2 regions of the Desulfotomaculum sp. genome follow, and region 2 is predicted to be linked to the other one. Evidence: a T-box and tRNA genes for the amino acid it is inferred to sense, from the RefSeq annotation. Region 2 holds a T-box; the other holds one or more tRNA genes.
The links. A T-box is a leader RNA that pairs with one kind of tRNA and senses whether it is charged. The one in region 2 lies ahead of metG (methionine--tRNA ligase), so its partner is inferred to be a tRNA-Met.
Positions count from the first base shown of each region.

Region 1: it has a tRNA-Met gene. The T-box ahead of metG (methionine--tRNA ligase) is inferred to sense a tRNA for this amino acid. The anticodon was not compared.

Region 1 is NZ_CEVWQM010000006.1:80,106-95,127, reverse strand. It holds gene AC1U9Z_RS05420 (zinc ribbon domain-containing protein) at 1-514, shown strand, start outside; gene AC1U9Z_RS05415 (DUF4870 domain-containing protein) at 558-881, shown strand; gene AC1U9Z_RS05410 (DUF6591 domain-containing protein) at 900-1,391, shown strand; gene AC1U9Z_RS05405 (hypothetical protein) at 1,594-1,809, shown strand; gene AC1U9Z_RS05400 (S-layer homology domain-containing protein) at 1,836-8,912, shown strand; cyclic di-GMP riboswitch class I at 8,929-9,020, shown strand; tRNA gene AC1U9Z_RS05395 (tRNA-Met) at 9,340-9,415, opposite strand; gene nrfD (NrfD/PsrC family molybdoenzyme membrane anchor subunit) at 9,798-10,937, opposite strand; gene AC1U9Z_RS05385 (4Fe-4S dicluster domain-containing protein) at 10,966-11,748, opposite strand; gene AC1U9Z_RS05380 ([FeFe] hydrogenase, group A) at 11,775-13,337, opposite strand; gene AC1U9Z_RS05375 (hypothetical protein) at 13,879-14,475, shown strand; gene AC1U9Z_RS05370 (hypothetical protein) at 14,510-14,731, shown strand; gene AC1U9Z_RS05365 (YkvA family protein) at 14,752-15,000, opposite strand.
Region 2 is NZ_CEVWQM010000016.1:23,218-38,239, reverse strand. It holds gene AC1U9Z_RS10780 (GerAB/ArcD/ProY family transporter) at 1-886, opposite strand, end outside; gene AC1U9Z_RS10775 (hypothetical protein) at 903-1,148, opposite strand; gene AC1U9Z_RS10770 (Ger(x)C family spore germination protein) at 1,165-2,355, opposite strand; gene AC1U9Z_RS10765 (spore germination protein) at 2,368-3,990, opposite strand; gene AC1U9Z_RS10760 (sigma factor G inhibitor Gin) at 4,423-4,611, shown strand; gene AC1U9Z_RS10755 (hypothetical protein) at 4,566-4,835, opposite strand; gene AC1U9Z_RS10750 (aminotransferase class I/II-fold pyridoxal phosphate-dependent enzyme) at 5,023-6,471, shown strand; gene tmk (dTMP kinase) at 6,504-7,127, shown strand; gene holB (DNA polymerase III subunit delta') at 7,120-8,127, shown strand; gene AC1U9Z_RS10735 (PSP1 domain-containing protein) at 8,117-8,965, shown strand; gene AC1U9Z_RS10730 (initiation-control protein YabA) at 8,940-9,254, shown strand; gene rsmI (16S rRNA (cytidine(1402)-2'-O)-methyltransferase) at 9,244-10,098, shown strand; gene AC1U9Z_RS10720 (hypothetical protein) at 10,221-10,637, shown strand; gene AC1U9Z_RS10715 (AbrB/MazE/SpoVT family DNA-binding domain-containing protein) at 10,697-10,957, opposite strand; T-box leader at 11,139-11,379, shown strand; gene metG (methionine--tRNA ligase) at 11,429-12,973, shown strand; gene AC1U9Z_RS10705 (TatD family hydrolase) at 13,214-13,999, shown strand; gene AC1U9Z_RS10700 (hypothetical protein) at 14,113-15,022, opposite strand, start outside.

The sequences.
Region 1 (15,022 bases), on a different contig from region 2:
CGATCGGTTTGAAGGTATGAGTCCCGAATGGCAGAAGGAGCATGAAAAAGCCTTTGAGCGGGCAAAAAACGAAGCCCAGCAGCACTTTAACCGCTGTCACGGCTGCCGTAAATGGGTCTGTGATTCCTGCTACAACGAGGACGAGGGCCTGTGCACCGAATGCGCTCCCCGACAGGAAATCGCCGTGGCAAAGGCCCGCGCCGACGCCATGCGGCGCAACATTGAGGAAACCGCTGAAAGCGCCACTGTTTGGAAGGGAAAGCTGGAAAGCAAGACGACCGTTTGCCCCGCTTGCGGCAAGCCTGCCGGGACAGGAAAATTCTGCAACAACTGCGGTGCTTCGCTGGCGCTGGCGGACTGCCCCAAATGCAAGGCGAAAAATGCGCAGGGGGTGCGCTTCTGCAACCATTGCGGAACGTCCATGACTGCGCCGGCCGCCGCCAGGTGCCCCGGCTGCGGCGGGGAAAACCCACCCGGCACAAGATTCTGCGGCGGCTGCGGCAACAAGCTGTAAAGCAAGTTCAAGATACATCATAAAAACCTTGGAGGTAGTTAGCGTGACAGAGCAAAACATCCACACCCCGGAGGACATCGAAAAGAACAAAACGATGGCAGGTCTTTCCTATCTGCTTTTCTTCCTGCCGCTGATTGCCTGCCCCGAATCTAAATATGCCAGATTCCATGCCAATCAATCCTTGATGCTCTTGATTTTAGGGATAGCAGGCAACGTGATACTGGGTATCATCCCGGTGATTGGCTGGATGCTGCTTCCCGTATTTGGCATCGGCGTTCTGGCACTATTCATCATGGGACTGGTGAACGGCTTTGGCGGTAAAGCAAAGAGGCTGCCCCTGATCGGAACGTTCGATATCTTAAAATAATTGAGGGGAGAGAGGAAGATGAAGAAGTTTTTAACGGGGCTGTTGGTCCTTTTACTGGCCTTATCTCTTGCCGGTTGCGGCGCAAAGGAAAAGGCGGCGGAAAAAGCTGCCGAAAAAATCCTCCAGGGTGCCGGCGTGGATGCGGACATTGACGGCGACAAGGTGGTCGTCAAGGGTGAGGACGGTCAGGAATTGAACATTGGCGCGGGCGAATGGCCCACGTCCGACCTGGCAAAAAGGATTCCCGAGTTCAAAGACGGCAAGATTGTCTCGGTGATGGAGGCCGACGATTCTCTGTTTATTATGATCAAGGAAATCTCGGAAGAAGACTTTACGGCCTATCTGGAAGAAATCAAGAAAAGTTTTACCGAGGAAACCTTTGCGATGAACACCGGCACCGGCATGATGTATACGGCGGTAAATGGCGAGGGCTTCAGTGTTACGCTCACCTATGAGAAAGACGCAGGGTTCAGCATCACAGTTGCGCAGGCAAAGCCGGAGGAAGAATAAAATCAAGATTTCCGGAACGAAAAAGAAAAAGAGATTCGCCGTCAAAAAACTATCGTAAAGCAATTGTTTTTCCAATTCCAGACGGGGGACGGCTTGGTGATGCACAGCGTAGCTGTTTTCACAATATGAATTTATACGAGGAGGATTTAGTTTGAAACACAAACTTCCGATCATTCGAGGGGATCCCCTATTTTGAGCTGAGGTGAGCTTCACAGATCAAGCGGATATCTTGGGCTGGGCGTTAAACGACTGCCTTTATATTGCTAAGCTCGGCATTATCAAGGGCAGCGACGGCAAATTCATGCCCCGCGCCGTGACCCAGGCCCAGATTGCGGCGGGATACGCCAACACCTCCAGAGAACAAGCGCTGGCCATGAGTGTACGAACGGTGGATAAAATGACCGGGTATACAGAATAGAAGATGGATTAATCGGGAGGGGTAGTATGCCGTTAAAATTAAGAAAAATAATATCCTTATTATTGGCGGTGATGATGCTTATCACCATGCCCATGAGCATACAAGCAGAGGAGGTTGATGATCCGCTCAATATAAGCGAAACAGCAGACCGCAGCATTCCACAGGAGGAGGGGGCCGCGCCGGAGCCGGACGATACTTGGCCAGAGCCGGGTGATATTTTGTCGGAGCCGGACGATACTTGGCCGGAGCCGGATAATATTTTGCCGGAGTTGGACGATGCTTTGCCAGTGCCGGACGATGCTTCCGCCGAGCCTGCAAAAATTGAAGTTAATTTAAACCCAATGACTGCAATCCAGAAGCCCTACTGGCCCGAAGGCAGTGCTGTGTCTATTCGGGAAAGAACATATGAGCAGATTCACTTAGAATGGACAGCGGCCCAGGATAACGGGTATGTAGAATATACTGTCAGCATATACAAGGGCAGTGAGCTTATTCGTCCGTCAGACCTGAATCTTAGTGTTCCTGAGTATTTAGCTCCCCTTCTTTTGCCGGGTACGAACTACAGATTCGAAATACAAGCTAAAGATATGGATGGTAATGTTTCAGAGGTGCTTTCCCAAACCGTCAGCACCCTTTCAGAAGACGGCTTTGCCCCGCCTTATTGGCCTACGGGGAGCCTCCTGAACGTAACCGATAAGACCCATCATACGGTCAGCCTGAGCTGGTCTCAGGCCGAGGATGGCAAGCAGACGGATAATCCAGTGACCGGCTATAGGGTTTATCTAGAGGATACCCAGGTTGGGACGGTTACCGGCAGCTCGAATACATCTTATACGGTTACCGGCCTTTCACCCGATACTGCATATACCTTTAAGGTGGAGGCGGTGAATGAAAAGGCTATGTGGACAATCGATGGCCCCAGCGTCACCGTCACGACCAATCCCCAGACGGCACAGGGAACCACCGAACTGAGGCTTAATGCCCCGCGTAAAAATATCAACGGCTCTCTTTATATGGGCGACACGGTGGTCCTTGAACTGATTGCTGCCGAAACCGTCATAAACCCTACGGTTAAGGTTGCCTATGAGGAATGGAATGACGAGAGGAAAACCGTCCAAGCCGCAACGAAGGAGGTCACACTGACCGAAACACCAGCCAACAGCAAAATTTACAAGGCGGATTTTGAGCTGACCGAAGGGATAAGCAAGATAACCTCTCTTCAAGTTGCAGTTCAAGCTGAAACAATAACCACAAAGCCAAACCTTGCTGTGGCAGGCCGTTTGAAGGTAGAAGCAGTTCCCGGTGCGATGAGTCCTGAGGAAACAGCGGAATTCAACAAAATCATAGCCGGTTCCTTTGTCAGGGTGAGCAAAGCCGGCACGAATAGCCTTACTTCACGGTTTCCCGAGGGGAGCCCGGCGGCCACCTTAGAAGGTCTGGAGGGGGCTTATCAGCTGCAGCATTTCCTGGGCTATGACACGCTGCTTCACGAAGCTCCATCTGTCGAAATCAAAGCAGGATTAGAAACCGGGCTGACCTATGCTCCGAAAACTCCTGCCCGGGTTAAAGTCCGGGTTGTGGAGGACAGCTCCGGGAAGCCTCTTAGTAATGTGGCAGTCAAGGGAGAGGCAACTCTGCTGAATGACGGAACATACACAATTTTCGCCAGAACAGATGAAAATGGCTATGCCGCAGCAGATGGCCTCTATTTTGCCCAAAATGTAGCGACAGATTCATATATTGAGCTTAAGGCCGTCTATCAGACAGATTCAAAAAATCCAGCCGATTGGTATGAAGATGCCTCCTTATCTGAAAACATATCGAAAATAGGAGACAACCCGGTTGAGGTCAGGCTGAAGAAAGTGCCGGTGGTGACGTTAACGGGGACAGTTACGAATCATAACAATGAGCCTATAAAAAACGCCAATGTGCTGATGACCCAGACATATACCAATGGTTCAGTTATCAATACATCCTGCCTTACTGGCGATAATGGCAGTTATACCATGCAGGTGGCCAAGATTAACGGTGAAATTTCCGTTAATACAGAGAGTAATTCCGTGGAGAAAGCAATCACCCTGAATGACGGAACTAACACCCATGATGTGAAAGTACCACTTTCTGAACTGGCGACCCTAAATCTAATTGTGAAGACAATGAATTTGTCTGGAATTACGACAGCATTGGATTTTAACTGGTTCAATCCTCGTCAGTTACGTGTCCAGATAGTGAATATTACAAAGCAGGAGACATCCAGTGTGTATTTACCTGGCCCAGATTTCCCTTATTTTAGAACAAACGGAAAGCCCGGAGATAAAATAAGGATTACGCTGGATGGAGAAGGGTTTAGTTATGGCAGCGTCACAGTAGATGCCACTCTGGATGAAAACAATTATGCCGAGGTCACAGCTGTTTTAAAACAATATGGGCGTGTTAACGCCTACATTACCGATCGAGACGGTAAACAAAGGCAGGGCGAGACCAGATACTTGTATGTGTACAGAGAAAATGGCAGCTATGTGGGAGCCTGCCCTTCATCTGCTCCAAATCTTTCAGGTTATCTGCCAAGCGGTAGATATAAAGCTGTTATATCTTGGGAACAGAAAAGGATAGCTAACTTCTCGCAGTGGCAGGATGACCCCAAATGCGTCCTGCACAGCGAAGTATTTACGGTGCAGGACGGCCAAGTCACCGAGCTTGGCAGCAAAGCGCCCATATATACAGCCGGGGATTCCCGTTATTTTCGTCATAACGCAGCCAGCGGTCTTTCTTCCAGTCATAGTCTAGCAACACCCGGCACGATTATGACCCTGCGGGCTGTTTACGATTATGATAAAGTTGTGGTAGTTTCCGAAAATCTGGAGCTTGTGGCTGATATCCCGTCGGGTACGACGCTGGTTGAGGATTCAGTTGTCTATAGGAGGATAAAGGGCACAAAAAATGTAACGCCTGTTATCGACGGCAACCGCATTACCCTTGATTTAGAGGATGAGGTGTCCGCCGCCGGTTCTCTGACTTATCGGGTCAAGGTTCAGGATATAGAGGATTACAAGGAAATCGGAGCCAGCTTCCGGCTAAAGTATAAGATCTATGGGGAAACCCAGCTTGAAGAAATAGGCTCTGTTGCCATTAGTAGCAAAAGGATTATTTTAAATGCACCCACCGAGGTGGAAAAAGCTGATGCGTTAAAACCTGTGAAGCTCAGCGGTCTTGCCCCTGCTAATAATATAGTAGAGCTATGGGACGGCAATATTATAATTGGCGAGGTAAAAGCTGCCTCCACAGGCCTATGGTCTGCCGCGGTTTCGCTGCCAGACAGGGGGATGCCGATTTTCCATTGCATTACGGCAAAAACAAGGAGCGAGGACAGGGAATACACTGACTCTGCTACGGTTCTCGTAGGAGTTGAGGGGACTCAACTTGAGCAGATTATTTTTACCCAGGGGGGTAATACCAGAGGAATAGACCCCAAATCGGAAGTAACGGCATTCCCTTTCGCCGTCGATCCCCGTAGTAATGTTGAGGTTAGTGCCATCTTTAACGATGGGGACAAGGTAAAGAATGTGAGGATAGCAGGAAATAGAGCTGAACGCAACGGAAATGCGTTTACCACTCATATTATGAACAGCATCACGAGCATCCCGGTGGAGTACAACGAAAAGAGCCTTGAGCTTAAGGAGGTTCTAAAATATGATCACGGGAAAGTGCCGACATATATAACGGAAGCAGAAGTAAGGTTTGCAGATGCGACCAAGACAGAAGCGGATGTCAAGTATGAGTTTGGTGCAGATGGATATCTGAACTCCTTAGACCTTCCGGCAGTCAATCTGACCATGGGGAATGTGAATGCAACCGTTAGTATGAAGGCGGAGCAGGTGGACTTTGATCCGGCCAATGCCAAAAGCCGTACCCCTCTAGGAAATGGCATGTATGGCTATGATTTTTCCTATGAACTGGTAGATGGGAAATATGTTATTACAGCCTATCTGGATAGACGTCTGTTGCCAGCATCAGAGGGAAAACAGAGAAACAGAATGATGACTATGTCATCTGTTGCTACAGGTCTTAAATTTGTCAATACCTCCATTGAAGTATACAGTAAGGGAGAATCCCTGATGGGAGCCTTTGGCGATCTTTCAAAATCAGCCAAAATGGCAGACCTGCTCATAAACTATGAGAGTGTGCGCCCCAACCTACAGCCCCACATGGCAGAGTATTATGACAATCAATTGTCAAGTATGGGCAAGGATATTTTGGTGGGCAAAACCCTTGGTCTGGTGGGAGACGGGGTAGGGAGTGCCGCCAATTTTGTTCCTTTAGTGGGTCAGGTTGTAAGCGGGATAGCAGGGATCATATCCGGCAAGCTTTTGGGGGATATGTTCGACAATGAATTTGACTCCGATTACAACAGGCTAACCACCCAGTTGAAGGGCTTGTCCGGCTGGCCGAAGTGGGACAGCGGTAATGAATGGGATGGCTGGTACTGGTATGATGGCGATAGTTACTACAGAACCGGGAGAACAATAATCAACCCTCGCTATATTTTTGATCCTAGCGGATATGTATATGAAGCCGTGGAGGATAACCGGATCCAAGGGGTAACGGCCACGGCTCTCTATCTTCCTACAGACAAAGCAGATAATGCAGCGGAGGCCAAAGCCAGCACTGAATGGGAGTTTTGGGATGCGGAGTGGTATTTGCAGGAAAATCCTCTCACTACCGATGCTGACGGCAAGTACGCTTGGGATGTGCCAGAGGGCTGGTGGATGGTGCAATTTATTAAGGATGGTTACCAAACTGCATATAGCGACGCTCTGAAGGTATTGCCGCCCCAACTGGACATCAATATCCCCATGGTGCAATTAAGTTGGCCCCAGGTTGAAAAAACCGTATGGGGCAGCGGCGGTCGCTATGTAGATGTGTATTTCAGCAAATACATGGATATGAGTGCTTTTGAGGCCGCAAATGCAAATGCCATCAGTCTTGCCGATGACAGGGGCAGACTTGTTTTGGAAACTTTCAGTTCCGCTTTGAATGCAAAAACCGGGGCTGGCGGACTGAGCCTGACAAAGGCGGTGCGCTGTACTCCGGCAAGCCCGTTGAAAGCAGGTCAAGAGTACAAGCTGACGGTAAACAAGGCCGTGGCGGATTATGCGGGTTTCTCCATGGAGGAGGACTTTCTGGAAACTAACCAAGTGACTCCTACCGCCCTTATCGGGGGTTTGAGCGGAAGAAATATTGAAGTGAAGCCGGGAGAGGATATTACCCAGTCAGTTAAAGATGCAGTGAGCTTTACCGCCGTTGATCCGGCAATGGAGGACAGCTTGGATAAGAGGCTGGTGTTCACTTCTTCTAATGATGGCGTGGTAAGAATTTGGGGTGAGGGTGACGAGGTGAAGATCCTTTCCCTTGCCGAGGGTACGGCGGAAATAACCGCAGTATCGGTAGATGATCCAGACCAGGCTGCGAAATTTAACGTAACGGTAAAATATCCTCCGCTGCCGATAGGCGTTACGCACATGACCATATTGAATGCCGATGGTATGGCATTGACTGACTTAAGCATTTATACTGGGAAGACCTATGCGATTAAGCCTAATTTGTTCCCGGAAAATGCCACCGACAAGACCATAACCTACAGCTCCGACAACGAACAGGTAGCCACAGTCAGCGCATCCGGCGTGATTAATGCTCTGGCTAAAGGGATAGCGGAGATAAGGGTCAGGACGGAGAATTCGGCAGTCATGCAAACCATTCACTTGACGGTTCTCCCCGCCCAATCGGGAACAGGGGAAAATGGGGGTAGTGGCGGAGGCGGCGACGGAGGCTCCTCAGCTGATGATAGCAAGCCTACCATCATCACACCTCCTGCAGCAACCGAGCAGCCTGATCCGCCCGCCACAGCGGAAATCAAGGTAGACGTTAAAGTGGACGGCAGCGGCAAGGCGACGACTAATGTATCGGATAAGGCCGTCACCGATGCCATCAAAGCGGCCCGGGATTTGGCTAAAAAGAATGGAACCGAGAAAAACGGTATCGCTGTTTCCGTCAACATTTCAACCGATAAGGCCGCAAGCAGTCTTTCGGTCATTCTATCGCCAAAGGCCGTGAGTGAGCTTGTCAAGGCAGGCGTGAAGGAGCTTCGGATTACCAGCAGCACCATTACCATCTCCTTCGATCTGACCTCGCTCACGCAATTCCGGCAGGCAGGCGGCGATGTAATGATTAATGCAGCAAAAGCAGAGGTCAGCAAGTTGTCCGCAGCGGCCAGAGCCGCCATTGGCAACCGCCCGGTGTTTGACCTTTCGGTACAGTGCGGCGGCAAGACCGTTTCCGGCTTCGGCGGAGGGCTGGCATCGGTAGCAATGCCCTATACCCTGGGAGCAAATGAAAAGGCCGGCAATCTCTTTGGCGTCCATGTGGATGGCAACAAGGTAAACTGGCTCACGGGCTCCGGCTATGACAGCTTCGCCAAGCTCCTGCGCTTCTCCACCGGCCATTTCTCAACTTTTGGCATCGGCTATAAGGACGACGTACCGGTATTTAGCGACATTGCAGAGCATTGGGCCAAAGCGGACATCGAGTTTGTTGCGGCGCGGGGCTTGTTCGCCGGCACCGGCAACAACCAATTCAGTCCGGGTACCAGTATGACCCGCGGCATGTTTGTCACCGCCCTGGGCAGGATGGCAGGAATTGACACCACAGCTTATAAAATCAGCAAGTTCACCGATGTAACCGCTTCCTCCTACTACGCGCCTTATGTGGCATGGGCGGCCGAAAAGGGCATCGTCAGCGGCACAAGCACGACAACCTTTGCGCCCGACCAAAACATCAACCGCGAGCAGATGGCGGTTATTATGAGCAATTATGCCAAAGTCTTGGGCTACACCGTATCCAAGACCCGCGAAGCAGTTACCTTTGTCGACAGCGGCAGCATCGCAAGCTGGGCCGAGGACGCGGTACAATCCATGCAGATGGCCGGTATCCTGACGGGCAAAGACCAAAACCGCTTTGATCCCGCCGCTTCTGCCACCCGCGCCGAAGTTGCAGCCGTCCTCCACCGCTATGTGGAGCTGGTGATCGACAAGGCCAAGAAAAATTAAATAGCCCGAACGATCAAATAGTTAAGGGCAAACCTGTCGAAAGGCAGGGACGCAAAGCCGAGAGTCTACGACGCTGTGAAAAGGCGCTATGATCGTCTGGCTGCCGCAACAACACATAAAGCCTGCCCTTCTTGTTTACGAGGGGCAGGCTTTATCATTGATTACCGGTTTCTGTGTATTACGGACAGCGATCTGCTTTAATCCGCCGCCTTGCTGTGGCACAGAGCGTCCATCATTGCACTAATCGCCCTGCGGTCTTTCTGCATCACAGATGCGGATTTGTCGGATAAGCCGTGCTTCCTCAGACTCGGAGAGGGCTTATTTCCGACAATAAAAAATCGGAGACAGGCTCTCCGGACAAGAGGTGGTTGCAAACGGGGTTTTGGACAGGAAGAAACCCGCAATCCCCTGTAGGATGCGGGTTTCATGGTTGCGGGAGAGGGACTTGAACCCTCGACCTTCGGGTTATGAGCCCGACGAGCTACCAACTGCTCTATCCCGCGACAACTTGTTTAGTATAACATCGAAATACGATACTGTCAAGCATCTGTAATTTTATTTCTTGATTATTGGGATATATTCATTTAGCAGAGGTTATCCAAGGCAGGCCAACATGTTCTGTTTCGTAACAATGTTATCTTTTGGTACAAAGAAATCCTATGGGATGATTCTAAATAGCACAAATAGTGTGAATATCTACCCATATTGGTTCGTTTTTAGGCCTTTTGTAAGCGGCATGAATTTTGCATTTGTTAGGCAAGAAGGCAATAAAAAAAGAACCCGAACTTGTGTCGGGTTACAGAGAAAAACAATACAGGCGCAAAAGTTTTATTAAAAAGGGCCAAGGTCTCAACGAGTCCTTTGCCCTTTTTCCCAACATAGATATTAGGCTGTATGACCGTGATTATGATCAAGTATTTTGAAGTTTTCTACAATGAAACAGTAGGCCAGTACACCCATGGCAACTAAACCGGCACTCACAATGAATTCCCAGATAGAAGGAATATAGGAAACGCCGGTTGAACTCATCATACCGATTACTACAACGTTCATACGGTTTAGCACGACGCCACAGCTTACCAGTAAGCCAAAGGTAAAAAGACCATTGCGAGTGGCACTAAAGCCGCTAAAGCAAATAACAATGGGCACGATGATGCCAAAGATTATTTCAATTAAGAACATATTAGCTTCAAAGGTGCCAGAGAACACGAGGCCAAATACACCGCGACTAATTAAGTCGTATATTTTCAGGACCAGGTAGAAAATCATAACACTGCCTGAGATCCTGATTAGCTTGCGTAGAATGGGAATAGGAATCCAGTGATCGTAAGCTCTTCCTGCTAGGGTGGTTTCCACGCAAATCATTGCCGGTCCAACAAAGAAAGAGGACAGCAAGAAAAACAGGAAGATTATGGGGGACCACCATAAGGGATAAAGCTTATCAACCATAAGCAAGTACAAACCACCCAACGAAGATTGGTGTAGGGTGGGGAAAATAATACCAACAATCATTAATACAGGCAGGGCCTTTTTGAAGATATCGTGATACTTTGTTCCGATGCGCTCGGTGGCAATTTCACCAAATTCTAAGATTTGCACCGTCGTGTAACAGGAGACACACCAGAAAACCTCAAACAGTACAGAGGAATGACCCCAGGATACAAATGGACGCCAAAAGTTAAACCATTGGCCGATATCCAGGAACAGACCAGCCATTACCAACAAATAACCGATTAATGAGGTCAACATTGCGCTGCGAGCGATGGGATGGAAATAATCCTTGTGTAGAACGTGTACAATAAGAGCAGTACCATAACCACCACCGGCCAAAGCAACACCGCAGAGAACGTCAAAGCCGATCCAGAGCCCCCAGGGCCATTCGTCGGTTAGGTTTGTAACCATACCAAGACCGGTTACCAAACGAAATACTATTACGCCAACGGCAATAGCAGATAACAGCATGAGCAATATGCGTGTGGGAGTTATCTTAAAACTCCACCTTTGGGCTTGGGCGTGAGACGCCATATATATCCCCCCAGTTCTCAGAAGTAGTTTATGCCTTGATATTTTTGTCTTTATCCTTTGCAATCTGATTACGTCTCTTTGTATAGTGGTATAAGCCTGTTAGAATAACACCCCAGGCAACACCCACAAAGGGAGTGGCATGCATATAGGCTTCGGTGTAGCTGGGCAGTGAACGCTTGGTTAGGTTTGTTTTAAAGCCCAACTGTTCAAAGGGCACGTCGGAAAGGTACATCCATTCGGTGCCGCCAACTTCCTCTTCGCCATAGATATGTTTTACATACTTAGGATCTTTGCTAATAGTGGCTTTGGCTTCTTTTAGTAAGGCTTCCCTATCGCCGAATTTGAAAACGTCGGCGGGACAAACGGATACACAGGCAGGTGCTTCTCCCTTTTGCACCTTGGTGTCACACATCATACATTTTGTGACTAGCGGAAAGGGTTTTTCCCATTCGTACTTAGGTACGTTAAAGGGGCAAGCTACCATACAGTAACGACAACCAACACAAAGGTGAGGGTAGTAAATTACTGGACCTTCCTTTGTCTTTTGAAATGCCTTGGCAAAACAAGCAGAAACACAGGCAGGCTCCTTACAGTGAAAACATTGTTGCTTGATAAAACGCCAGACTGGCTCTCCCTGCTTATCTTTTACCTCTTTAAATTGAACCACGGTCCAGTTTTTATCGGTCAGTTTCGCAGTGGGTCCGATAGAGGGGTTTTCATCCCAGTCGTTCTTATTCCATAGTTTACAGGCAACGGTGCAACTGCCGCAGCCGACACATTTAGTCAGGTCAACCAATACGCCTTTTGACACGGTTATTCACCTCCCAAAATATGTGATTACGCATTGTTTCTTTTTACAGTTAGTTGTTTACCACGGTCGGTATAGTGGGTATGCAGTAATTCATGGGCCAGGTGACTGTTGGGGTTATCCATGAATTTTTCATAAAGAGCCAGTACTTCTTGGTTTTCATAGCTCTTTCGTTTGGCATAAATATGGGCATCAGCGTTATAAAGGCTGTTGATACGGGCTTGCCGAACATCATCAGAGGGTGGTAAAGAAGTGCGAGGCTGACCACCACCACTGATACAACCGCCAGGACAACACATAAACTCAATAAATTGCCAGGGAGCTTCTTTCTTGCGGACAGCTTCCAAAATTGGTCTGGCATTGCTTAGTCCATGCACAACTGCGACTTTAATTGTTCCCACACCGGGAATATCTACAGAGGCCTCTTTGCAGCCTTGCAAACCACGGATTGGTGTTAGGTTTAGCAAGGCTTCTGGGGGGTCTTGTTTGGTAATTAAGAAATAGGCGGAGCGAATGGCAGCTTCCATAACCCCACCGGTGGCACCAAAGATTAGGCCTGCACCGGTACTCTCACCCATGAGGGTGTCGTATTTTTCATCCCCTAAGGAGTTTAGATCAATACCTTTGGACTTGATCAAGCGGGCCAGCTCACGGGTGGTCAGAACAACATCCACATCCCTTAATTCTGGCTTGCCAGCATGTTTTCCGGCACTGTTCATTTCCGGACGTGCTGACTCAAATTTTTTGGCGGTACAAGGCATGATCGACACAGAAAAAATCTTCTCAGGCTGAATACCCTTTTCTTTAGCATAATAGGTCTTAATTAAGGCACCCAGCATTTGCTGCGGTGATTTACAAGTTGACATATGAGGTAAAAGATCGGGGTAATAATATTCACAGAACTTTACCCAACCAGGGCTGCAGGAGGTAAACTGGGGCAGGGGTTCGTGAATATCGCCGGAGATTCTTTTGATTAATTCCGTTCCTTCTTCAAAAATCGTTAAATCTGCCGAAAAGTTGGTATCAAAAACAGCATTAAAACCGAGCTTCTTTAAGGCACTAACCTGTTTGCCCTCGACAAAGGTGCCAGGTGCCATACCAAACTCTTCTCCTAAGCCCACTCTGGTTGCCGGGGCAGTCTGCACAACTACGTGGATATCCTTGTTTTCCAGGGCTGCTACAACTTTGTCAATGTCATCCCGCTCGGTAATTGCTGCAGTGGGACACCATAGGGTGCACTGACCGCAGTTTACACAAGTGATGTCATTTTTGATGGGAAGTTCATAGTAACCAAAAACTGTTTGAACTCTCTGACAAACCTCTACACACTGACCACAAAGGATACATTTTCTATCATCCCTTGTAATGGAAGGGTTGGTGGGATCGATCGGAATACGTCCCTTTACCTGAGTGGAAAAGGTGCTGGCAACCTGATACTGCTGTGGTAACCACCCCTTACCCCCGGCGGGATCTGTACTACAACCGGCAACAGTTGCAGTAATGCCGGTGAGACCAATTCCCCCCATCATCTTGAGGAAGCCCCTTCTGGTGAACTGCTTTTGCTTTTCTTGAACCTCTTGTTGGTTCTGCATCGGTTTTCCCCCTTTGCTTAAGACTACTCTTAATTAGCAAGTAAGCTACCAAGTTCGCTCGTAATATAATTACTAAGCACATTGCTAGCCGGATGCTAATTTCTAAAAACGGACATATACGTCCTTAAAGATAAGTTTGGCAAAAAACCCCGAAATCCTTCTTTTCTAAAAGATTCTATTTATAAAAAATCACAAAAGGATAAATCACATATTTTTATAGAAAGAAAAATATAAATATTTTAAATATTTCAGACGATTTTGCTTTTTCTTTAGTTATAATATATTATGCTAATAGTTAATAATAATGCTTTGAGAGAATATTTTTAATAGCAATAAAGGAATATTTTGTTTAATCCATGTTTAATCCGATTAGCAATTGTATTAGAAATTTCATATTTAGTAAATAATAGTAATCTTGGGGGTCTTAACCTCCGAGATTTTAGTGTTGCTGGAAGGATTTTTTGGCATTAACAGTGAATTTTACTTATAGTACATATATAGTACATATTAAAGGACTTATCTTGCAGGCGAGGGGGGATTGGTGATTATCCCAGAAGAGATCAAAAGTAAAAGATACGGCGAATACTATATTTTCTATATTAAGGACGTTAAGGTTTTACGTATAAAATGTGAACTGGGTCCCCCAGAAATTATAGCAACCCTGGAAAAGAATCGTTCCGTCAGTTCCTTGGGACAAAAACGCATTAGGGAATTCTTTGATGGTACAGGTTTTGAAAAGGGCAATGTGGCAAATTGCCAGGTTTACTATTATAAAGAAGGAAAAAAACTTTTTAATGAGCTAGCTGAGTCAGAGCAAAAACAATTTTTCGATTATTGTATGGAAACAGCTCTACAGGGAGTTTTGGGTGAATTAAATGAAATTGTCAGCTACTTTAGTGGTTTGGAAAAGCAGTTTAACCAATCCATTGAAGAAGGGGCAGAAATTTTCACTTCTAAGGAATTTGAAGAGAAGTATGACACCCGGGAAATGATTACGGAGGTATCCAATGAACTGGCCCGAATTTATAAAAGCAAGCCAAATCCTAAGGTTGTGCAATGGGCGGAGATATTAATTCATAATTTATTAAGGGATATTTTCAGTTTGGGATATGCCATTGGTAAAGAAGACATTGAATAAAACTTGATTAGTGAAATAGGGAGAAGGGTGTTTTATGGTGCAGAGAGAAAAGGCAAAGGGGAAGGTTATCCCATTCACACCTCGCACAAAACCAAAACTAAAAAAACTTAACTATGTAGACCCTGCCCTGAAACAACTAAAGAAGGAAAGGGGCAAAAGAAAGAGAGACAACGATAACCGCAGTAAAGTGATTCAGTATCTTAGTATTTTCATTGTTATTTGCTTCATTGTATATTCCATAAAATTTTTGATGTAGACAAAGTCACTCCGTTGAATTTACGGAGTGTTTTTATATTTAATAAACTGTCTATGGGCTTTAACAATATCAAAAATACGTTTCACACCCCAGAACATGATCACAATATCATCGACTTTACCCGTTAAAGGTATAAAGTCAGGCACAAAATCGATGGGGCTAATAAAGTAAAGGAAACAAATGAAGGTTTCGTACTTATAACGTTTAGGGACAGCCGGGTTTAGCATTGCCTGGAGAAAAAAATATATCTTTGGAAAAAATTTCCCCATATATATCGCTCCTTTATTCTGT
Region 2 (15,022 bases):
TAAACCAGTGGGAAACTCCGGTAACAAAGGCATAATAACAAAAAATAAATTGGCAAAGGGAAAAGACAAACCAATTCAGAGTAAAAAAGGGTAAAAATACACTGGTTCCAGGGATCGTATTAGCGACGGCCACAAGGGTATAGATATTTTCGGAAGCACGGTCCGGTCCAAGAAGGATAATTGCCCTTGTTATGACTAAAAACAACAGGAATAGGGCAAAGATTAACCCCAGGGACAGTTTTCCAACCATCCCCTGGCTGTGCTTGACTTGGCAGATGATCATACTAAAAATAATAAGCACTTCTCCCACTGGAAAGGCTGTAAAAATTAAGCCGCTGTGGATAACCGGTAATGGGCCATGACTAAGAATCGGTAATATATTGCTATAATCCGCATTGGACATGGAAAATACTTGTACAATAAGAGTCAGGATGATGGTGATAAAAATTATTAAATTAAATGCCCGGGCCATCACCTCAAGACCCAGTTTGATACCGTAGGCACAGAGAAGCGTAGTAAAAAAATAAATAACCAGTTGGGGTGTTTCAAAAAGTATAACGTTCGTAACGAACCCCACAATACCCCGTAAATTGAGAGCGCCTAATAATAAAAGGAACCAGAGTATAATGAGACCCAGGAAGTATCCAGGCAATCCCAGTATGGCGGTGCTATATTGTATCAGGGATTGGCCGGGGTACATCTTATTAAGGGAAACTAAAAGGACAATCAATAACAGACCGGGAAATGCACCCAGCCAAGGGGCTAACCAGGCATCCTGTTTAGCGATAGTAATGACAAAGGACGGAACCAACATTAGGGAAATGCCAACGATAGAGCCAATTAGCAAGAATGTACACTGTTTGCCGGAAATATACTCTTTATCCAAAGAAATCCCCCTTTAGTTATTGAGCAGGGGTAAGCAGCTGCCCCAGGCCCGTGGACAGTGGATGAAATATCTTGATAATTAAATCCGTGGGATTTGGCGGGTTCAAGTCCAAGGTAATGCCATAACTATAAAGCATGGCTGGTAATAGCAAAAAAGAAAAGGCGGCTAAATCCCGCCATTTTTTTTGTACCACCAGCCGAGGGACTTCCAATAAAATAATGATTATATAGGCCAAGGTCACCAAAATTAAGGTTAAAAACATAAAAACACCTCGCTTATTATTTGGGTTGCAATGGATTTGAGATTAACCCTGTGCCCCGGATGTGTGCTTCCACGGCCACCTCAACCTCTAAATCCTTAAATATTTCGGACCATTGTTGGGAAAGTTCTTCTTGCCATAATTTGGGGAAAGATCGGTGGGTGACCTTGCCAAAACCCAACACATCTGAATTTAGACCTTGTGCCCGGGATACCGCTGACAGGACCTGTTTTTTGATTTCATTGGCAAGTAAAGCCTCTGCTTCTTTAATATGTTTTTCATCCAATTTATTGCCAGGGGTCATATCGCCAATATTGACATCCACCTTAACTTGTACCTTCATGATTAAGTGTCCCTCTTTAATCAAGGCTTCTAGCTTGCTGTTGCTTTTAAGAATCTCAAAACTCATGTTATGGTGTAGCATTTCCAGAACAATTAAGCCTTGTTCTACTTTGTTTTGAATCCATAAAAGGCCTCTGCTCTCTTCAAGGTTAAACCAACCCACCAGCTTGTCTCCTTTGAAAATTGCCGTATTCATTACCCGTAATTCCTTGGCCCGCTTAGCTTCTTGACCTGTTATGCTTACGGTGTCTTGTTCTTTCATCAGACCCTGGTAAAAGGTAACCCCCGCTGTATAGGCCTGGGTTTCGTTGCTGATAAGTTGTTGAATAAATTCACCAAGGTTAGAAATGGCATATTTGGAATTGCGATCTCTTCTTTGGATAATATCATTTAGTATCTGGGCCGGAGCTTGGCCCATGTTGCCGCTAGACTGCATGATCTCCTGTAGGTTTTCTTGGGCAATTAAGATCCAAGCACTTTGTTTAAATTCTGGGTCCCGTTCTAGAAAATCGATCACATCCATAAGGCCTTGCCGGGCCAGGTTCTCTGATATTATGTAGACCTTATTATGGGACCAGAAGGGGGTATTGGGGGACGCCAGCGTTAAATTACGCACAGCATCAAAGATGGTTTTGCCGTTGCTGTACCAGTTATGAAAGGTCTTCTGCTCCCCTGCTCCCCCGCTTCCGGCGACACCGGGTGCCTGGGGGACAACTGTTTGGGCAATTACTACAATGTTGCCCTCCTTATTACGATCCAACCCCATCCCCAAAACAATGCCGGTTTCTTCCGCTTCCCGTAAATCCCAGCAACCTGTGCAACTAACGATAAGTAGGAGAGATAAAATCAACATTAATCTTTTCCGCAAAATGCCACCCCGTTATTGTGAGTTATCTGGTGGTTTTGGTTTTTGATTGGTACCCATGGCTATTCTGTTATTTTGCACCAGTGTGGCTGGACGAAGTCTTCTACTCCAGTGGGGGGCCACGATCAGGGTGTCCATTAGCCCTTGAAGGTTAAAGGGGGCCAAAGGACTTAGATAGGCTACACCAAAACTCCTGAGGGAGCATAGATGGAGCAGAATGGCCAATAGTCCGATGATGACTCCAAAAAGACCAAGAAAGGCTGCGCTAATCATTAAAGGAAAACGCAGCATGCGTACAGAAATACCCAGGCTGAACTGGGGTAAGGTCATGGTGGCGATGCCGGTAAAGGCAACCACGATGACCATCAAGGGTGAAACAATATTGGCTTGTACCGCTGCCTGGCCAATAATCAGGGCACCGACAATACTCACCGCCTGCCCCACCGGGGCTGGCAGACGGATACCCGCTTCCCGGAGGGTTTCAAAGGCCATCTCCATCAGCAAGGCCTCAAAATAGGCAGGAAAGGGAACCCCTTGCCTTGCTGCGGCAATACCAATAAATAATGTGGTGGGAATCATCTCCTGATGAAAATTAGTGATGGCAATATATAAGGCCGGTAATACCAGTGCCATAAAAAAGGTAAAGTACCTTAGCCAGCGGAGAAGGGTAGGGAAGTAAAATGTGTAATAATAGTCCTCCGCTGATTGGAATAAACTCATAAATTCCCCGGGTACGATTAGTGCCAAGGGGGTATTGTCAGTAAAAATGGCCACCCGACCCTCTGCCAGACTGCCAATGACTTTGTCAGGTCTTTCCGTGACGATTACCTGAGGGAAAGGTGAGTAGGGTTGATCTTGAATAAGTTGTTCGATGTTGCTGCTTTCCAGAACAATATCAATGTCAATATTATTTACTCTTTTTTGTACTTCTTGCACTAAATCCTCTGATACGATACCTTTTAAATATACAATGGCTATGTTTGTACTGCTTATTTTGCCAACCGTTGTAGTTTCTACAACTAAATTGGGTGTAATCAGCCTCTTACGCAGCAGACTGATATTGACGGAAAGGGTTTCAATGAAAGCTTCCCGAGGGCCCCTCACGGCATTTTCAACCACTGGTTCAGGGATGGAACGCATCTTATAGCCCTTGCATTCTACAATAAAGGCTTTAGGGCAATTGGCCACAAATAATACGATGTTTCCGGTAAGAACCCCGTTGATAACCCCAGCGAAATTGCTAACCTGTCTCATTTCTGCCCTGGTAATAAGTCCGCCATGATTGAGTAATTTTAACAGTTCGGGGCCGGTTTTTTCTTTCCGGCTGGATTCTAGTAAGGGTTGCATAACACCCCGATCCAATTCATCCTTGTTAATCATACCATCCATGTAAATTAATACCACTTGTAAAGCCGGTTCTTGACCTAGCGGAAAAGGCCTTTCTACAAAGTCACCATTTTTGGCCAAAAGGGTATTCATAAAAGCCACATTTTGCTTTAAAGAGGATGAAACGGGTATATTACTTAGTTCGTCGTTGGTATAAACGTTACTCAAATCCAGTATTTTATTTTCTCTTGGCAGGTTAAAATTTCCATTCTTTGAGGAAATAAAATACTTAAATTTTTTTAGCCAACCCATTTGCGTCTCCCCTAGCATTTGGTAGATATGGAATAGTATTTTCCATTAAAACAAAAATCATGTAAAAAAAGAAAAAACCTCTAAAAAGAGAACACAAAAAGGGTTGGCGCACAAAGGGATGGATGTATTCAATGCAGAGAACGACCCCCGTGTCGTTCCCTGCAATTTGCTGCAGTTTGACTAAAAAGAGAAGTGTCGCTTACTGCTCAAAAGCAGTTTTGCGACACTCTTCATGGCAACTCCATTTTTTTCTACAAACACACCAATTTTTTGTAGGAGCATACGATAGATTAAGAGAATACTTCTTTGTACACGATCAGAGAGAATTCTATGCTGCTGGTCGGCACTATCCGAACAATGATAATACAAAGTTATTATTCGGATAGAAAAATTTGGTTAAACTAGGATTAAAAGAGGGGCAGGAGGTTAGTGATGAAAGATACACCAAAATGTATATTGTGCCAAACTCAAATTGAAGCAAGCAATTTTGGCATTGTAATTTTAGGAAGGTGCATCTGTACCAATTGCGAAAAGGAGATTACTAACCTTAGTTGGGATGATCCTAATTACGATGCCTATAAAAGAGGTCTTAAGAAAATTTGGTGCTTTAAGGAGGCCTGACTTTTGGCAAGGGCCTCTTTCTTTTTTTCTAAGCGATATTTTCTGTAAGCTAATTCAATATCATTTTTTATTTCACGCAGGGTAAAAAGATCAATCCCGGTACCTGTGGCAATTTCTACATCACTTTGACCAACTTTCCATAGTCGGATCAACTTACTGACACTGGTGCGGTATTTCTTTGACAGAGCCTTTTCGTCAATCTGCGGGGACATTTGTTGCCGCATAATTGTCTCCTTTCCATGGCTTGTGCCAAGATATATAATTTCACCAGAAGATATTATCTTTATTTTTCCCAGCCTTGGCCGAGCTATAAGATTAAACAAATGGTAATTTAAATAGAAACTAAAATAGAAGATAAAATTTGTATGTGATAAAATGAATTGTTAAGAAATTTTAAAAGGTATGTGGTTTATGAATCAAAAGGATGCACCTCTTTGGCAGGCAATAAAAAAACAGGTCAACTCTAGGTCTGTGCAGCTGCATATACCCGGCCATAATGGAGGGCAGGCGATAGCAAATGAATTTAAGACCATAGCCGGCCGAGGCATTTTTCAAATGGATTTGACAGAAATACCGGGGCTAGATGATTTACACAATCCAGAGGACGTGATTGCCAAGGCTCAGGCATTGGCCGCGGACCTATATGGTGCAGATAAAAGCTATTTCTTAATTAATGGGACAAGTTGCGGCATAATTGCACTGATTATGTCTCTTTGTAAACAGGGGGGTAAAATTATTATCCCCAGAAATGCCCACCGTTCCGTATTATCAGGTCTGGTTTTAGCCGGGGCCGAGCCAATTTACTATCAACCGGCTGTGTTGCCGGGATTTGGCTGTTTGGTTGGTCCAGAGCCAGTTCAGATTCGGGATTTATTGCAAAAACATAGGGACGTTAAAGCAGTAATCGGTGTTAGCCCCACTTATTATGGTATAGTTGGTGATATTGCCGGGGTTGCTAAGATTTGTAAAATGGCCGGTGTTCCGTTGTTGGTGGATGAGGCCCACGGGTCCCACCTAAGATTTCATCCTGAGTTCCCTCCGGATGCCCTCCGCAGTGGGGCGGATGCTGTCGTACAGAGTACTCATAAAACAGGGGGCTCCCTAACTCAGTCATCGCTGCTTCATCTTAAGGGGGAGCAAATAGAAGCAGGCTTGGTAGCGGAGGCTTTACGTATGTTGCAAAGCACCAGTCCTTCTTATATATTAATGGCTTCCCTGGATTTGGCCAGACGGCAAATGGCCCAGCAGGGCAAAGACTTACTTAGTCATACCCTGGAACTGTCCCATTGGTGCAGAGAAAAACTACTAGGTATACCTGGGGTTCGCTTGTTAAGTGTTGAAGAGCTTGGGCTGTCCGGTGCTATGTATTTGGATCCTACCCGCTTAACCATTTCCTTACTGGAGCTTGGTCTTACTGGCTATCAGACGGCGGAACTTCTTGCTGAAAGATATGGCGTTATTGTGGAGATGGCCGATTATGCCAGTATTGTGGCAATCCTTTCAGTGGGTTCCCGCTTGGAAGATTGCCACCGCTTAGTGGAGGCGATTGGTAAAATTGCCGTACTTCCGTCAGGGAAGCCCCGGGCAATTCCCCAAACGGTGGTTATGCCGGCACCGGAGGTGGTATTAAGTCCCAGGGAAGCCTGGCAGAGACTGGGTCAAAGAACTTCTTTGGAGCAGTGCTTGGGGCAGATCAGCGGTGAAACAGTGGCTGTTTATCCACCGGGTATACCGGTAGTTGGCCCCGGTGAAAAAATTACTGCCTCAGTTTTAGCGTACTTACTAGAGATTAGGGCACAAGGCTATAAAATTCAGGGGCCTGAGGATCCAACTTTAATGACTTTGAAGATATTAACTTAGTTATCTACTTTCGGTTAAAATGGTAGCAGGAGGTGTGCTCAATATTTATTGTATGTGAGGGAGTAGATGGTTCAGGTAAAAGCACACAGCTAAACCTATTAAATAAATATCTTAACCAAAAAGGAATAAAGACCCTGGTTACCAGAGAACCAGGGGGCACTCCTGTGGGGGAAAAAATACGTGAACTGCTCCTAGATCCAAATTATCCAGAACTAATGGACCGCACCGAAGCTTTGTTGTATGCTGCGGCGAGGGCCCAGTTGGTTGCTCAGGTGATGCGACCTACACTTAAGCAGGGCATCGTGGTTCTGTGTGATCGATATATCGATTCCACCCTGGCCTATCAAGGCTACGGTAGGGGGATGGATTTAGACTTTTTAAGGAGTATTAATAAATTGGCCAGTGGGGGCCTGGCGCCTAATTTAACGGTATTGCTTGATTTAGCCCCGGAGGAGGGACTGGCCAGATCACGTAGGGAGCGGGCCGCCGATAGGTTGGAGAGCCAATCCCTAAATTTTTATCATAAAGTACGTGAGGGTTACCTGGAATTAGCCAAGCGCAAACCAGAGGCTTATTTGGTGGTGGATGCACGACAGGAAAGGGAGCAAATTCATCATATTATTTGTACCCGTATAGGTGGGTTGCTCAATGTCTAGTTTGAGTAGTATAATAGGCCACCAACAAATTGTTAGGATGTTAAAAAATTCAGTGCAAAGGGAACGTGTGGCCCATGCCTATTTGTTTATGGGGCCGGCTGGGATTGGCAAATACACCGTTGCCCAGGGCTTTGCCCGCTTATTGCTGTGTGAGGTCCCAGATAAAGAGGAAGCCTGTGGCAATTGCCGGGCCTGCCGCCAGATTGATAGCGGCAATCACCCGGATTTACATTTGTTGGAGCCATCCGGGGCAACCCTGAAAATTGAGCAAATAAGGGAACTGCAAAGGCAGGTGCAGTATAAGCCCTTTCAAGCCCCCCGGCATGTATTTATAATTGAGAAAGCGGAGGCCATGACGCAGGAGGCAGCCAACTGTTTTTTAAAAACCTTGGAAGAGCCGGGCAGTCAAACCGTTTTTATTCTCCTGAGCGATCAACCCTATGGTTTACTGCCGACCATTCTTTCACGCTGTCAACAACTACAATTTCGTCCCTTGAGTAATCAGGAAGTTAGTAAAGGGCTAGTTACCCTTGGTAAGATAGCGGTAGAACAGGCCCAGGCAGTGGCCCCTCTGGCAGGGGGAAGTTTAGGCCGTGCCCTGAAGCTTACAGGGGGAGAGGAACAATGGCCACGAAGGGCCAAAGCCCTAGGGTGGCTAAGGAGACTGCCTCAAATGGGTCAATATCAAGCCCTGCAGGCGGCCGAGGAATTAGCTGCGGATCGGAATGAAGCAGTAGAATGCTTGGAGATTATGCTTTTTTGGTTTCGGGATTTATTGGTTTATCATTATACAGGTCAGAGAAAGGTTCTTAATAATCAAGATAAAATGGATGATCTTTTGTCCCAGGCCAATTGTTATATGCCGGGGAAATTAGTGCAAATAATTGAGGAAATAAAATTGGCCAAGGAAAAAATACTGGCCAATGCCAATACACGTATGACCCTGGAGGTAATGCTGTTGAAAATACACTCCGATGGAGGAAATGACTATGTCAGTTAGGGTGGTTGGAGTACGCTTTAAAAAAGCAGGTAAAGTATATTATTTTGATCCAGTAGATATTTCCTTGAATAAGGGAGAACATGTCGTGGTGGAGACCACCAGGGGCATCGAGTATGGAGAGGTTGTGGTTGCCCCAAGGGATGTGGCGGATGAAGAGGTTGTGGCACCTTTAAAACAAGTTTTGCACAAGGCTACACCGGAGGATGACCACCAGGTAGCAGCAAACAGGGAAAAAGAACAGAAGGCTTACGAAGTTGCTTTAGAAAAGATAGCCCTGCATCAATTGCCCATGAAATTAATAAGTGTGGAACAGACCTTCGATGGTAATAAAATAATTTTTTACTTTACCGCGGACGGTAGAATTGATTTTCGGGAGTTGGTAAAGGACTTAGCCGCTGTTTTCCGTACGCGCATCGAGTTACGCCAAATTGGCGTCCGTGATGAGGCTAAAATGGTAGGTGGTTTGGGGTGTTGTGGACGTGAACTATGTTGTGCCTCCTGGCTGGCGGATTTTGCCCCGGTATCCATTCGGATGGCCAAGGAACAAAACCTATCATTAAATCCCACCAAGATTTCTGGCATCTGTGGTCGCCTGATGTGCTGCTTAAAATACGAAAATGATGTTTACGAAGAGGCCAAGGCAGATTACCCTGAGATAGGTACCCAAGTGTTAGCCCCAGATGGTGAAGGGAAGATTATTGCGGTAAATATTTTTAGAAAGACGGTAAGTGTAGAATTACAGGAAAGCAAGGTCATTCGAGAATATCCTTTAAGTGATTTGAAAATAAAAAAAGGCCGAGGTGAATGCAACTGTGGCTGCCCTGCCCGGCAGGATTAATCGACTGGAACAGTCCCTTCGTCAAATATGTGACGAAGTGGATCGCTTAAAACAAGAGGTGAAGGAACTAGAAGATGAAAACGCCCGGTTAAGACGGGAAGTAGCAGGCCTCTATCTGGAAGACGGACAGGGTGCTAATGCTCAGAAAAAACCCGGGGCGAGGAATCTTTGGGATTTGTATGATAAAGGTTTTCACATTTGCAATATGTATTTTGGTAAAGGCCGTGAGGGAGAGTGCATCTTTTGTTATGCATTGATGAACCGGGGAGATGCACAGGATGGAACATAAAACAACGGGAACGTTATATCTTTGTGCAACCCCCATTGGTAATTTAGAGGATATCACCCTGAGGGCATTGCGGATTCTCAAAGAGGTGGACTGTATCGCGGCTGAGGATACCCGCCATACCCGGAAGCTCCTAAGTCATTTTGACATCCACACGCCCTTGTTGAGCTATCACTCCCATAGCAGCGAAGGAAAAGAAGAACAACTCATTATGCGATTAAAACAGGGTGAAAATATTGCCCTGGTTTCAGATGCTGGCATGCCCGGCATTTCTGACCCAGGGGCAGATTTGGTGAGGTTGGTCTTGGAACAGGAAATTATCGTGGTGCCACTGCCGGGGGCCTCAGCGGGAATTGCAGCATTGGTTGCCTCCGGTCTTCCTACAAATAAATTTGTCTTCGAGGGCTTCCTTTCCAATCAGCGAAAAACAAGGCGTAAACAGCTGCAGGCCCTAAAATCCGAACAGAGAACCATGATTTTTTATGAATCACCCCATCGTCTAACAGATACCCTTAAGGATATGCTGCAGGAACTGGGAGACCGTCCCGGTGTGGTGGCAAGGGAACTGACAAAGGTTCATGAGGAATTTAAAAGGGGGCTGCTTTCCCAGTTGCTGGTACACTATGATAACAACCACCCCCGTGGGGAGGTTTGTTTAATTGTGGGTGGGGCGGCAAAGGAAGAGCTCGGTGGAGAGGTGACAAATCAATGGGCTGAAATTTCCCTTGCCGAGCATATAGAATCACTGCTGCAGCAGGGCTATGATAAGAAGGAGGCGATTAAACAGGTGGCAAAGCTGCGAGGTCTACCCAAGAGGGAAGTATATGCAGTGGTGCATAAGGCTTAAGGGTATTTCTTGGGGGTCTAGCTGTAAGCTTTTTTACCTGTTAACACCAAATGATGGATAAGAAAAAATATTCTGGCAATTATTCAGGGGTTAATTTATAATAAGCCCAAGGGGTGGGTTTGATGGAAGAAGTTTTAAAATTAATCCTAAATAAAATTGGCAATATGGACTGCAAGTTAGATCAAATAGATAATCGACTAAATGCTGTAGATAATCGGTTAGATCAAATAGACAACCGACTGGATGCTGTAGATAATCGGTTAGATCAGATAGATAACCGACTGGATGCTGTAGATAATCAGTTAGAGCAAATGGATAATCGATTAGATGCCATAGATAGTAGGCTGGGCGGCATTGATAACCGATTGGATAATATGGAACAGGAGAATGAGAGAAGGTTTAACCAGTTGGAGGTTGCACTCCAAGAAATTAATAAAGATATAAAAGATATTAAGCATAAAGACATAGTTGACAGTTGTTATTATGATAAAAAGATAAAGGCCCTAGAAAAAGAACTGTTTAGAATAAAGGATATGTAAGAATTAATAACATCCAATAAAAACGAGAGGCTGCATCGGCCTCTCGTTTTTATTGGATGTTATACAACTTCTTTATTAACGCTTTCTCCCATGGCGACAATACACTCGTGACATACCATTTTTCCTTTGTAATGGGTAACATCCGAAGCATTACCGCAGAATACACAAGCGGGTTCGTATTTGCGTAAAATAATTTTCTCGTTATCCACATAAATTTCCAGGGCGTCTTTTTCGTCTATGCCCAGTGTACGGCGCAATTCGATGGGAATAACCACCCTGCCTAGCTCGTCCACTTTACGAACAATACCTGTGGATTTCATTCCGCTATCCCTCCCTATTATGCAATCGACACGATACCAGATTTTACTACAACTAATCATACCAGTACTAACCGAAATAGTCAATATTTTACTTTTATTTTTGTAATTTTATGGTATAAAATTTAAAGTTTTGGGGAAAACTTGACATGTGAAAATTTGTTTTATAAAATCGTTGTATAATATAAAAGCAATGATAGGGATGAGTAAATTGAGGCTGCCCTTAAAGAGAGCGGGGTAAGGTGAAAGCCCGCAGGGTAAGAGCGATTGAACATGGCCTTGGAGCTGCTGGTTCGAATGGATAGCCTATTAGGGCCAGCCGGAGAAGCAACGTTAATGCTTATGGTGCATGTGCACAACGGAGGCTGTCATCTTAGATGACAGTGAATTAGGGTGGTACCGCGGGTAATAACCTCGCCCCTGTAAGGGAGCGAGGTTTTTTATTTTCTAATTATAATATAAGAAGGGATGTTTATGAAAATGGGCAATTTCTACATTACCACACCCATATATTACCCCAGCGATAATCTGCATATCGGTCATGCCTATACCACGGTTGCAGCAGATGCCATGGCTCGCTATAAGAGGCTAACTGGCTACGATGTATGGTTTTTAACCGGTTCGGATGAACACGGGCAAAAAATTGAACGAGCTGCCAAAGCCAAAGACCAAACCCCAAAGGAATATGTGGATCATATTGTGGACGGTTTTAAAAGGCTGTGGCAAAGGCTGGATGTAAGTTATGATGACTTTATCCGTACCACCGACGAACGTCACCGCAAGGTGGTGCAAAAGTTTTTCCAACAACTTTATGAACAAGGGGACATCTATAAATCTGAATATGAAGGGTGGTACTGTACCCCCTGCGAAACATTCTTTACTGAATACCAGTTGGCCGAGGGTAAGTGTCCCGATTGCCAAAGGGAAGTAGAAAAGGTTAGGGAGGAAAGCTATTTCTTCCGTCAATCAAAGTATGCCGAACGCTGGTTAAAGTTCATCGAGGAAAACCCAGATTTTATTCAACCAGTATCCCGTCGTAACGAAATGGTTAGTTTTGTGAAGCAAGGTTTGGAGGATCTTTGTGTCTCCAGAACGACCTTTGACTGGGGCATTCAAGTACCCTTTGATCCCAAACACGTGGTCTATGTTTGGGTGGATGCCCTAACAAATTACATTTCTGCCCTTGGCTATCATACGGAAAATGATAGCCTTTACCAAAAATTTTGGCCCGCTGATATTCACCTGGTAGGGAAGGACATTGTGCGGTTCCACACCATTATTTGGCCCATGATGTTAATGGCCTTGGATTTACCTCTGCCAAAGAAAGTTATTGGGCATGGCTGGCTGCTGCTGGATAGTGGAAAGATGTCTAAATCCAAGGGAAATGTAGTGGATCCCCACTTGTTAATTGATAAATATGGGGTTGATGCGGTGCGCTATTTCCTCCTAAGGGAACTTCCCTTTGGCTCCGATGGTTTATACTCGGAGGAAGCCATGGTAAAACGCATGAATACAGATTTAGCCAATGATTATGGCAACCTATTATCCCGATCTGCTACGATGATGGAAAAATACCAACAGGGTGTACTTTCGATGCCCGGCACCCCTGAGGGGCCAGATGCTGAACTGATTGATTTGGCCGCAGCTACACCCAAAATGGTAGAAGAATACATGGAGAAAAGTGAGCTATCCAACGCCTTAGCGGCCATCTGGCAGATGGTCGGCAGGGCTAACAAGTACCTTGAGGAAACAGCTCCCTGGACCTTGGCTAAGAATGGTCAGAACGAAAGATTAAATACGGTATTATATAATGTGGCCGAAATTATGCGCTTTGCCACGGTTATGGTTACTCCCTTTATGCCAAACCTACCAGCCCGTGTTTGGCCCCAATTAGGCATTGAGGATAAACCAGAACTTCATACCTGGGAGAGCCTACGTTGGGGTAAACTCCCTGCGGCAACCACCGTCAAACGCGGGGAAGTGCTGTTTCCCCGGATTGATTTGAAGACACTGGAATAGGACTGGGTTATGTTACTACCATGGGTGGTGTTGTTGGTTATCAACAACACTCCCCATGGTAATTTTTAACTATTAGCCATTGGCCGTCAGCCCTTCGGACTTTGGGGTATTTCTTAGGGGTCGGCAGGGGCTTTTGTGGAGCCTATCCAGTAAAGGCAGGCGTAATTGGCAATTCACGATTTGACAGGAATTATGATGGACCCGACAAGTGGCTGAGGGCTGAAAAAGGAGGTTAACGAAATGCTCATAGATTCCCACGCTCATCTTGACAACCCGCGTTTTCAGGAGGATTTGGACCAGGTGATTGCCCGGTGCGAAGAGAAGTTAACGGCGGTAATTAATGTGGGATATGATCTTGCATCTTCTAAACGATCGATTAAATTGGCCGAGACCTATCCTTTTATTTTTGCAGCGGTGGGTATTCATCCCCATGATGCCAAGGAAGCTCCGGAAAACTATCTGGAACAGCTTAGAGAAATGGCAGAGCACCCCAGGGTGGTGGCCATTGGGGAAATGGGGCTGGATTATTATTACGACTTATCCCCCAGGGATATCCAACAAAGGGTTTTTCGAGGGCAACTACTCTTGGCAAAGGAATTAAAAAAACCCTTTATTATTCATGACCGTGATGCTCACGGGGATATTATGCAGATATTACGAGAGGAAGCACCATACCCTGCGGGGGGAGTCATGCATTGCTTCAGTGCCAGTTGGGAGATTGCCCAGGAATGCATGAAACTTGGCTTATTTATTTCTCTGGCTGGCCCGGTAACCTTTGCCAACGCCGGAAAACTAAAGGATATAGCGGTTAAGACCCCCTTAGATCGCTTATTAGTGGAAACAGATTGCCCTTATCTAACACCGGTACCTCACCGGGGTAAGCGCAATGAACCAGCCTATGTTCAACACACCGTAGATCATGTGGCAGAGCTAAGAAACATGAGTGCTAGCGAGTTGTCCCTACAGGCGGCAGAAAATACCATTCGATTGTTTAATCTACCTATAATAACCAAGGGAAATAGCTAACGGTCATAGCCATTAGCCGAAAAGGCCATGAGCCATGGGCTATGGCCCATGGCCTGCTTAGTCCTATCGGTTATGGTTGTTTGGTAAACCTACCATGAGCAACTAAGTATTTATTAAACAGGGCTAAAGGTTAAATCGTCGATGAGAGCAGCGCAGGTATTCGATGATTCCGGTGTAAATACAAAGCTAAGCATAGCGGATGTTGTACCCTCCGGTGCCACACCAGAAATACGGAATGGTTGATAGGTATCACTCAGATCCTGGGATCGGATTGTTTGGTTAACGGAATTAATAGGGTTGCCTGAAGCATCTAAGTACATGATCTGGGCCATCAGAGTAAAGGCACAGGGGTTCATCATTTTTTGCAAAGACCTGGCCCAGAAAGCCAGCTCATAGGATTGGCCGCCAACAACATCAGGAACACTTCTGACCAGACTGGCGGGCCTGGTTGGGCAAAAACCTAATTCCACCGCTTGACCAGTTCTGCCATTGGGGTTTGGTGCGACATTTTCACCCTGCCAATTAGTGGGGATATTTCCGGTAAAATCTTCAAAGGAATCTTGAATACCCAGGGTTGCGGTGTCGCAACCATCGGGGAAAATAGAAATAAACAGTTGGGTTTCCTCAACCACTTTAATGACTAAAGAAATAGTGGCAATTTGCTGAATGCGGTTTGATTTATGCAGATCAAAGTCTACTTGGAGATCCACATTGCGAAAATCAATTTCTATATTATTGGGGTTCATAACAATCAGGGCAGGTCTAACATCGATCACTTTAGTAAAAGATATATCCTCACCCAAATGACGCACATCATCGTGTTTATCTACATAATAGATTTGCTTGTGAATAGTGCCATGAATGCGAATACCCTTTAGCTCTCTGGGCCCACATACGGCTTCACCTACATGGAAAGTGGCCTTTGGGCTGTTGCAATTGGCTGGGTGATAACCTGGGTAGAAATTTTCTGGGTTATTGGCATGGGCAGGTGGGGTACCGCCAAAAATCGGTTCTCCCTCTAAG